2 regions of the Alteromonas sp. CyTr2 genome follow, and region 2 is predicted to be linked to the other one. Evidence: predicted binding sites of a transcription regulator. Region 2 holds the regulator's gene; the other holds the start of a gene.
What was found. Region 2 encodes ArgR, which controls arginine synthesis, uptake and breakdown. Its sites were predicted from a motif close to ANTGAATANNTATTCANT; they were not measured.
Positions count from the first base shown of each region.

Region 1: QME20_RS06515 (N-acetylmuramoyl-L-alanine amidase) is a predicted target of ArgR. The motif match lies at 1,108-1,125, and genes of this name have one in related genera.

Region 1 covers NZ_CAMZMZ010000007.1:131,787-137,088, forward strand. The annotation lists gene gltB (glutamate synthase large subunit) at 1-707, opposite strand, end outside; gene QME20_RS06515 (N-acetylmuramoyl-L-alanine amidase) at 1,370-2,305, shown strand; gene arcB (aerobic respiration two-component sensor histidine kinase ArcB) at 2,405-4,759, shown strand; gene QME20_RS06525 (PH domain-containing protein) at 4,934-5,302, shown strand, end outside.
Region 2 covers NZ_CAMZMZ010000042.1:25,697-30,998, forward strand. The annotation lists gene QME20_RS17250 (TonB-dependent receptor) at 1-2,727, shown strand, start outside; gene QME20_RS17255 (type 1 glutamine amidotransferase domain-containing protein) at 2,914-3,597, shown strand; gene argR (transcriptional regulator ArgR) at 3,663-4,127, opposite strand; gene mdh (malate dehydrogenase) at 4,365-5,302, shown strand, end outside.

The sequences.
Region 1 (5,302 bases), on a different contig from region 2:
AGGAAGCGGAAAGGCTGAGCAAGCGGCCAGCGTGGTAGTGTATTTGTTGAAAAGCGTTGGTGGAAAACGCAAATTGCGCTTTGCATACGCTCATCGGCAAGATCGTGATAAAAGGCAGGTAAGTCTTTTGGCATTACCAAGCCTTTGTAGATCGTTACCAAGCCTGACAAACAAGCTACGTAAAAATCGGGATCTTTCTCAAGACGTTTCTCAGCGCGGCGGCGGATCATATACAAACGACGCTCAAGGTCGCGTTTTCTCCAACCTGCTGGCGCGTTCACAAATACCTGTTCAATTTGTGGAACACCCGTTAGCGCTAATTCACCCAGTACTGAGTGGTCGACAGGCACTTCGCGCCAACCCACTACTGAAAGTGTTTCTTTTTCTAGTTCTTCATTAAGTACTTCACGCGCGGCTTGCGCAAGTACCGGGTCCTGACTTAAGAAAATCATGCCCACGCCGTATTTTTTGCTGAGTTTCCAGCCATTTTCTTCGGCGATTGCATGGAAGAACGCATCCGGTTTCTGTAGTAATAAACCACAGCCGTCACCGGTTTTCCCGTCGGCGGCGATACCGCCACGATGCTGCATACGGTCAAGACCGTGTATTGCAGTAGTTACCAATTCATGACTGGCTTCCCCATGAGTGTGAGCGATTAAGCCAAACCCACAGTTGTCCCGGGAATCATTGGGATTATATAAACTCATCTCTTAACTCCTTCAACCTTTTGACTGGGCAAGGTATGCGTTGCGTGTAGATGCGCCTAGGTTTGCGTATCACAACATTATTAGACGTCTTTTATGCCTGCGAGCGGTATTGCTCGCGGCGTGCGCCTTTCTTGTCGTTATTTTATTATTAGAGGATTCCAGTCGTTTCCGCATTTTTATGCATTATTGCGATGCGGGCCGTACAAAATACCCACATTAAAAACTAAAATCAAACGCTAAAAGTATAAGCTTTATAGTGAATTAGTATAAATATAATTAAATGTTTATTAATCAGTTGCTTACGTGTCGTCATTTATGTTTGTAACAAAAATGTTATCAGTATTGCAAAGTGAATAACTCACCCCTTATAAATGATATTACTTCTCATTTGCGTTTTATTAATGAATAAATATGCTTTGAAATTGATGTTTTATGTTGTCAGTAGCGGTTTGCGGTGTATTTTTATTAATTTGTAAAGCTATGGTTCCACTAATATAAGTAGTTTGCTATATTGGTTGAAAATTAACCACAGGTAAGGCTCGTGGTGCGCTGAAGGATGTTGATAGAGAGCCCTGTGTGGGAATTGAGTGTACGCTTATGTGAAAGGCGAAGAATAAAAATTCACTGTGGTGGCGTGCTGTTAAGACAATAAGGATTATTGTATGAATACACTACATGCTTCACCACTGCCTATATTTAGTATAGATGATCATATTCTAACTGGCGACAATATCACCTTCAGGCTTTCTCCTAATACATCTGGGCGTTTTCAATCTGGATCTCCCGATACTATTGTTATTCATTTTACCGCCGGTAGTAGCCTTTCATCTTCGGTGAATGTCTTGACCAATGCCGATAGCGGTGTGTCAGCTCATTTTGCCGTTGGACGCAATGGTGACATTGTCCAAATGCTTCCGACTAATAAAATAGCGTGGCACGCAGGAGAAAGTTATTACGAGGGGCGTAGTGGCTTGAATCAGTACTCTATCGGCATTGAATTAGACAATGCCGGCCAGCTTAAGGCTAGAGGAGACGGCACCTTTGAAAGTTGGTTTGGCGAAATTTTTGGCGAGAATGAAGTATTAGCTGCCCAGCACATTAACCAACAGTCTATGGGCTATTGGCACAAGTACACCGACGTACAAATTGTTAGGACGCTATCGCTGTGTAAAGCGTTGTGTAGCCACTACAACATCTCTACTATCGTCGGGCACGAAGAAATAGCGCCGTCACGAAAGGTCGATCCTGGCCCCGCTTTTCCCCTTCAAAGACTCAAAGCCGCTGTTTTGCAAAGTGATAGTGAAAGGTGGGCAACTGAGTCAAGTGATTCGAATTCACAGCGAGAGGCGCATGATCAAATTCAGCGGGATCTCGCTAGCCCTGTAAAGAGGGTGGCCAATGTAAGTGTCAATTCGCTGAATGTGAGAAAAGGGCCAGATGTTTCGTACCCAACTGTCGAGAACGGTTTGAATAAGGGCGAAGTGCTAAAAATACTGGAAAAGCGAGGGGAGTGGGCGAAAGTGTCTTACACGAAGGTGGGATGGGTGAATACCAAATACATTAATGAAATTACTGAAAAGTCGCCTTTCAAATCCTAATTCTGAGCAGGGCCACAGAGTTATGCTTTGACAAACCGCATTCCCGAAAAGAGGAAAGCCTGATAGGATAACCGCAAAATAAGCTTAAATTAGACGTACATGCATTCAGATTCACCAAACGATTCTTGGGCAATTCGCTTTGCCCAATTTGTTCAGCGTTTTGGCACTCTAAAGCTCAGCATATTGTTTGTTGTTCTTTCGCTTGTGTTTACGCTAGGGGGCTCATACGTAATTCGCGTGAGCATGGGAAGCCAGGTTCAGCCCGATGACTTCATCAGTGCTGTAGTACTGACCATGTTATCTGCGCCTTGGGTACTTTATTTCTTTAGTGAGTTAATCAAGCAATTAGAAAACTCACGTACCAACTTAAAGGAAGTGGTAAGCCAGTTGGAAAGTTTGCGTGAAGAAGATGTCTTTCTTAACCGCGAACTTCAAAGCAACATCAGACAGCTTAATCACGAGATAGAGCAGCGCAAGCAAGCACAAGAAGAGCGTGAGGCGCTGTTTAAAGACTTAGAAAAAGAAATTCAGGATAAATCAGAACAAGAAGCACAAGCACGCCGCTTATCAACCTTGTTACGTTCAATCATCGATGCCTCACCAGACTTAATATATTACCGAAATGAAGAAGGCAGGTTTGCTGGTTGTAACCGTATAGCGGAGCTTATGACGGGCAAAACCGAGCAAGAGCTGCTTGGCTTAACGCCAAAAGACGTATATGAGGAAGAGCTTGCCCGCCAAATTGTAGCGAGTGATCACGAAGTTCTAGAAACCAACGCCAGTATCACAGAAGAGCTGTGGCTTCGCTTTGCTGATGGACGTCGTCGTTACTTCGAAATGAAGCGTGTACCTTTCTTCGATAAAGACGGTAATCGCCTCGGCTTGTTGTCGTTCGGTCGAGACATGACTGAGCGTAAGCAAGCTGAAAATGCTGCTGCAAAAGCAAGTACCGACAAAACTCGCTTTATCGCAACCATAAGTCATGAGCTACGCACACCGCTAAACGGTATTGTGGGCTTAAGCCGTATGCTGCGTGATACCGAGTTGAGTGAAGAACAATTTAACTGGGTAAGTACGATATACGCCAGCGCTATAACATTAGGTAATATTTTTAACGATATTATCGACCTTGATAAGTTAGACAGAGATAAGCTTGAGCTGAGTCTAAAAACCATATCGTTGAAAGACTTTACCGAAGAACTTAGCAGCATTATTCGTCTACTTGCAGCCGACAAACAGCTAGAGCTTAAAACGACAATTAACGAGCCGCTTCCCCGTCTTGTTGAAATAGATGGTACGCGCCTTCGTCAGATATTATGGAACATCCTGTTTAACGCAGTGAAGTTCACACAAAAAGGTCACGTAAGTTTAACGGTTTCATCGACAAAACCTGATGGTGATAAGGCGTATGTAACATTTGTGATTGAAGACACGGGCGTAGGTATTCCTGAAAGCGAAATTGATAAGATTTTTGCCATGTACTATCAGGTTGATCACCCTGACCACCAATCGGCCACAGGTACCGGTATTGGATTGGCAATTTGTAAGCAAATGGTCGACTTGATGAAAGGTGAAATTCACGTTTCAAGTAAAGTGGGTAAAGGCACCCGTTTTGAAATTGTGTTGCCAGTTCAAATTTCTAATAGCCCGATGAAAGTCGCGCAGCTTCAAGTGACAGGGCTCAATATCTTGTTAGTAGAAGATATTGAATTGAACGTCATGGTCGCTAAAGCCTTGCTCGAGAAGCTTGGCCAGAAAGTCGATGTAGCAATGACCGGTCAAGAAGCCATAGACAAAGTCAGGGAAAACCAATACGACCTTATCTTGCTTGATATTCAATTGCCTGACATGACAGGATTCGATGTGGCAAGTACGATTATTGAAGAAGATCTGGTTATGCAAACGCCCATCGTGGCGCTAACGGCAAACGTCATTAAAAAGCGTGATGAATACTTAGAAAACGGTATGGATGACGTTATTGCGAAGCCGATTAAAAAATCTCGCGTTATCGAGGTGTTTAACGAGCTGTTCCATGCACCACCTGCACCGCTTGAAATTGATGGCGAAGTAGAGCGCCCTGAACCTAACAAAACATTAAGTAACATTTTAGATATGGACTTGTTACAGATGTTAGTTGATACCATAGGGGATGAAATGGTGCGCGCTAGCGTTAAAGTATTCCAAGAAAAAATGCCTGAATACATGGAAATACTGCAGCTAAGCTTAAGTGCGGACGAAAAGTCAGAAGTGTGCTCACAGGCTCACAAAATTAAAGGCGCCGCTGGCTCTGTTGGTTTGGCTCGTGTACAGCGTATTGCTAATCAAATTCAGCAAGGCGACCATCCGACTTGGTGGGAGAACGTGCATGATTGGGTGGAAGAGCTACAAATGGCCGTTCAGCACGACATGAAGGCACTACACGATTGGCTGAATGAACAGCAGGTTGATGACTAGTTAGCATAACGCGCTCTTTAATAGGTAACGTAAAAAAGAGGGCTTGCCCTCTTTTTTGTTATAAAAACTGCGCTAGATAAAGCGGTCAGAGCTGCGTTGCTAAGTAGCTAAGCCTCTCCTTAAAAAAAGCGGCAGGCTGAACTTATTTATACAGTGGTAAAAGGAATTAATGCGATGACAATTAGCGCACAACAAGAAACCGTGTTTTCAAATAATCAGCTCAGTGTTGAGGAAATTCCCTCACTTCAAACGCTCGCATTACTTCCTATATCCAAAAAGTACCGGACACTAAATATCCTCTCCATTGGATTGATAGCCTTAGTGCTAATCGGTATTGCTTCTGCGTTACGACTCCAAAGCTTTTGGTCATTGCCAGAAGGTCTGCAGCAAGCCTACCCGTATGTTGTTGCTGGTATCGTCGCTGTAGGCTCTCTATGGGCGCTGTACCACTTTTTTGCTGATGTACGCATATTTTATGCGATTCGAGAGCAAGACATCAGTAAGCAGTCAGGGCTAATTTTTAGAAAACTTTCGTGCCAACCT
Region 2 (5,302 bases):
TTAGAGTCTGCTCCTTCTGCAAACCGTGACCTAAAAGATATCGTTCGTGTAGATCCTCGTATTAGTATTTCTGAAAGCGACGGCGAAGAGGCGATCATCTGTGGTGGTGGTAACCCACGTTTTAGTGCACTAACTGTTGATGGTGTTCGTATGAACGACAGTTTCGGTTTGAACCAAAATGGTTATCCGACTGTTAGAATGCCATTCTCTTTCGATGCAATTGACCAAGTAACCGTTGAGCTTGCACCATTTGACGTGCAATACGGTGGTTTTACGGCGTGTAACATCAACGCAGTTACAAAATCGGGTACAAATGAAGTTCACGGTAGTGCTTTCTATGATTACACTAGTGATTCATTAATGGGTGATAAAGTAGAAGATACAGACGTTGATACAGGCGACTTTACTGAAAAGCGCTACGGTGTAAACGTTGGTCTTCCACTAATCAAAGATGAACTTTTCTTCTTTGGTGCTTATGAAAAACTTGAAGGCGCTCAAATCTTCTCTTACGGCCCTCTAGGTAACCAAGTATCACAACAAGATATCGATCGCATTCGTGAAATTGCGTCACGTGTTTACGATTACGATATCGGCGGTACGCCTGGCTCAATGCCTGTGGAAGACGAGAAAGTACTTGTTAAGCTTGATTGGAACATCAACGACGCTCACCGTGCATCATTAGTTTATAACTATAACGATGGCTTTAGAATCGACCAATCTGATGACTACTCGACAGCTCTTTCTTTAGATAGCCATTTCTACGAAGTAGGTGCAAAGCTTAATTCAACAGTTGCTTCATTGTACTCAGACTGGACCGACGACTTCTCTACCGAAGTTCGCTTAGGTCGAATCAAGCTTACCAACCGTCAAAACTCACTAGATGCTGACAGTGGTTTTGGTGAAATTCGCATCGATAGAGTAAACGGTGCAGACGTCTTTTTCGGTCCAGATGACTCTCGTCAATCTAACGAAATGGATTGGAATAGCACAACTGCCAAGTTCGCTGGTACGTACTACCTAGATAACCATACAATTACATTCGGTTATGAGTATGAAGAGCTAGAAGCATTTAACTTGTTCATGCAACATACTATTGGTGAATACCGTTTCGAAACTATTGATGATTTTGAAGCTGGTTTGGCTGACGACATCTACTACAACAACTCTGCTGGCACAAATAATCCTCAGGACGCAGCGCAACGATTCTCTTATGAAACGAACACGCTTTATGTTCAAGACGAGTGGATCCTTGATGACCTAACTTTGTTGTTCGGTCTTCGTTATGACAAATACAGCAGTGATGACAAGCCTAAGCGCAATGAAGTATTTGCTCAACGCTATGGTTATGACAACACTTCAACATTCGATGGAATTGATTTATTGCAGCCTCGCTTTGGCTTCAACTATACATTGAATGACAATATGGAAGTACGTGGTGGTGTAGGCCTATACTCTGGTGGTAACCCTAACGTTTGGCTATCAAACTCTTTCTCTAACGACGGTATTACAAATATTGATACTTATCGCAGTGATTTTGAGTTGTTCGATGAGAACGGTAACACGGTTCCGCTGGTTAATGGTGGTCGCCTAATTTACTCACCACTTCAAGAGATGTTTGATGAAGTTGCTGATGCAGATCCATCTTTGGGTAATGAGCCTTCAACGAATGCCGTAGACCCTGATTTTGAGATTCCTAGCGAATGGAAGTTCAATCTTGGTTTCACTTGGGTAACAGACAGCGATTATGTATTCCAAGCAGATATTCTTCACAACAAGAAGCAAGATAGTGCACAAATCATAAATGTTGGTTGGGACACAGAAAACGTTACTTTTGCAGCTGACGGTCGACCTATCTACGACTATATTCAAGTTGGAACTAATGACGATGGTGACGCTGTTTTCCGTAACTTCCGTAAGAGTGACTTAGTACTTACCAATGCTCGTGAAGATGGCAAGTCGACCACTATCTCTTTTGCTGTTCAAAAAGAATATGACTTTGGTTTAGATGCTTCATTCGGTTATGCATACAACCGCTCTGAAGACGTTACACCAATGGCAAGTTCAGTAGCGTTCTCGAACTTTACTAACTTTGCTTCATCAGACCCGTTAAACCCTGGTATCGCAACTTCGAACTACGAAGTGCCACATCGCTTTACGTTTAACTTGCGTTATTCGACTGAAATTGTTGACGGTTACAAAACAAGCTTCTCGCTATTCGGATCTCGCCAGCAAGGTCGTCCATTCTCGTACACCTTTGACGGTATCACGATCGGCGACGCGCAGTTTAGAACAAACAATGCACTTCTTTACATCCCAGAAGTTGATGATCCAAACGTGACGTATGCAGAAGGCTTCGACTTAGGTGCATTCAACTCATTCATCGATGAAGGTGGTTTTGCTCGCGGCGAAATCCTTGAGCGTAACTCTGAAAATGCTGAATGGTATTCTCGAGTTGACTTCCGTATTGACCAGCAACTTCCTGGTTTCATGAAAGGTCATCGCGCAAGTGCATACTTCATCCTTAAGAACGTTGGTAACTTCTTAAATGATGATTGGGGCGTTCGTAAAATTGGTCCATTCGTTTCAGCTCCTGTACTTGATGCATCGCTAAATAGCGATGGTACATATACGTACAACGAGTTCTTTGAAGGTAACACTAATCAAAATGGATTCTTTAATGAGCAATCATTATGGCAAATCCGAGTTGGTGTTAAGTACAGCTTCTAATCCAATGGTGTGAACCTATTGTAGTGTTAGGTGCCACTCTCCTTAACAGGAAGTGGCACTTTTTTATGCCCGCCATTAATCTCACAATCATGCAATCAAACGATCCTCCGCTTTTTTAATGATCTAACTACGTACATTAGCCGAAGTAATTGACGACAAATTTTTAAATGCTCGCAAGGAGGGCTTATGTCAAAACGTATGCTAATGGTAATGACATCTCACGAAATTATGGGTGATACCGGCAAAAAGACAGGCATGTGGTTGGAAGAGTTTGCTGCGCCGTACTACGCATTTAAAGACCAAGGATATACGATAACTTTGGCGTCACCCATGGGAGGGCAAGTGCCTATCGATCCCAATAGTCTGGCTGACGATGCAATGACCGATGACGCTATGCGATATACGAAAGATGAGCTGGCGCGTAGCGCTATAGCGTCGACTATTCCGCTTGAAGATGTGAGAGCTGAAGAGTTTGACGCGGTGTTCTATCCAGGGGGACACGGTCCGTTGTGGGACCTTTCTGACAATGTGCACTCGATAAAACTAATCGAAGACACTATCGCAGCTAATAAACCCGTTGGGGCAGTATGTCACGCGCCAATTGTGCTTAAGGACGTTAAAACGCCTGATGGCAAATACCTGGTAGAGGGAAAATCTGTTACCGGATTTTCAAACAGTGAAGAAGCTGCAATGGAACTTACAGACGTAGTGCCTTATCTGGTTGAAGATGAACTGGTTAAAAAAGGCGGTAAGTATGAGAGCGCCGACAATTTTGCTGTAAAAGTGTGTACCGACGGGTTACTGGTGACGGGACAGAATCCGCCGTCATCACGACCAGCAGCCGATGCGCTGATTAAGCTATTGAGTTAGCGTCAGCGAACAGCAGAATATATAGTGCCCTCAATGAGAGGGCACCGTTTTAATAGCGTGGCTACCTAAACGTTCTCAAACAGGTCTTCAACACGCTGTCTTAGTTCTTCGATTCTAGACACATCCGCTGGCGCGATGAAAATAGTGTCGTCACCTGCTATGGTGCCCAAAACTCCGTCTTTCTTACTTAATGAGTCAAGCAAGCGCGCAATAAGCTGTGCAGCACCAGGGCTGGTTCTAATGATTACCATTACGTTGTTGTGAACGATATCCAGTACCAGCTGTTTAAGAGGGCTTTTAGCCGTAGGCATACCTAGCTCTGGAGGCAAGCAATACACCATGTCACCTCGGGCATTTCGCGTGCGTACCGCGCCGAATTTGCTTAGCATTCTAGAGATTTTAGATTGGCTGATGTTGTCGAAGCCTTGTGCTTTTAATGCATCAACAATTTCGCCCTGTGAACCGTAACTTTCTGCTTTAAGAATTTCTTTAAAAGCTTTGATGAGTAGCTCTTGTTTTGCGTTTGCCATTAGCGCTCTTTTCTTTTTTGAGGGTTATCGTTAGGAATTATATTTAGTATGCGTATATTGTGCCGTACAGGTAGACTTTGCGCAATTTCTTTGCATAATCATTCATGATAATGAATATCGAGATAAAATCGCCATAAATAACGTTAATAAGACGATCCGGTGATTGAGTTTTCCCCCGCGTTGCATTAGTGTGACGTTCCGTTTAAATACGTGAAGTAATCCCATAGGAGAAATGGTATGAAAGTAGCCGTGTTAGGTGCTGCCGGTGGTATTGGTCAGGCGCTGTCTTTGTTGTTGAAAACACAATTGCCAGCAGGTTCAGATTTAGCGCTTTACGACGTAGCGCCAGTTGTTCCTGGTGTTGCCGTTGATTTGAGCCACATCCCCACTGCGGTAAAAGTAACCGGTCACGGTAAAGATGACCTAGCTGATGCACTAACTGGAGCAGACGTTGTTCTAATTCCAGCGGGTATGCCTCGTAAGCCAGGTATGGATCGTTCTGATCTATTCAACATCAACGCCGGCATTGTTAAAAACCTAATTGAAGGTGTAGCTGATAACTGCCCGAACGCGTGTGTTGGTATCATCACTAACCCAGTTAACACTACTGTTGCTATTGCAGCTGAAACGCTTAAAGCAAAAGGCGTTTATGACAAGAACAAGCTTTTTGGTGTAACGACACTAGACGTTATCCGTGCTGAAACGTTTGTTGCTGAACTTAAAGGTGTAGACGTATCTTCTGTGCACGTACCGGTAATCGGTGGTCACTCTGGTACAACTATCCTTCCTCTACTTTCACAAGTTGAAGGCGTAGAGTTCACAGACGAAGAAGTTGCTAGCCTAACTACTCGTATCCAAAACGCGGGTACTGAAGTTGTTGAAGCTAAAGCGGGCGGCGGTTCTGCAACCCTGTCAATGGGTCAAGCAGCGGCACGCTTCTGTCTATCACTAGTTGCAGCAATGCAAGGTGAGAACGTGGTTGAGTACACTTATGTACAAACTGACGACAGCGGCGACGCAGCATTCTTTGCACACCCAGTTCGCCTAGGCGCAAACGGTGTTGAAGAAATCTTGCCATACGGCGAGCTAAGCGCATTCGAAGAAAAAGCGAAAAACGACATGCTTGAAGGCCTACGTGGCGACATCAAGCTAGGCGTTGACTTCGTAAACGGCTA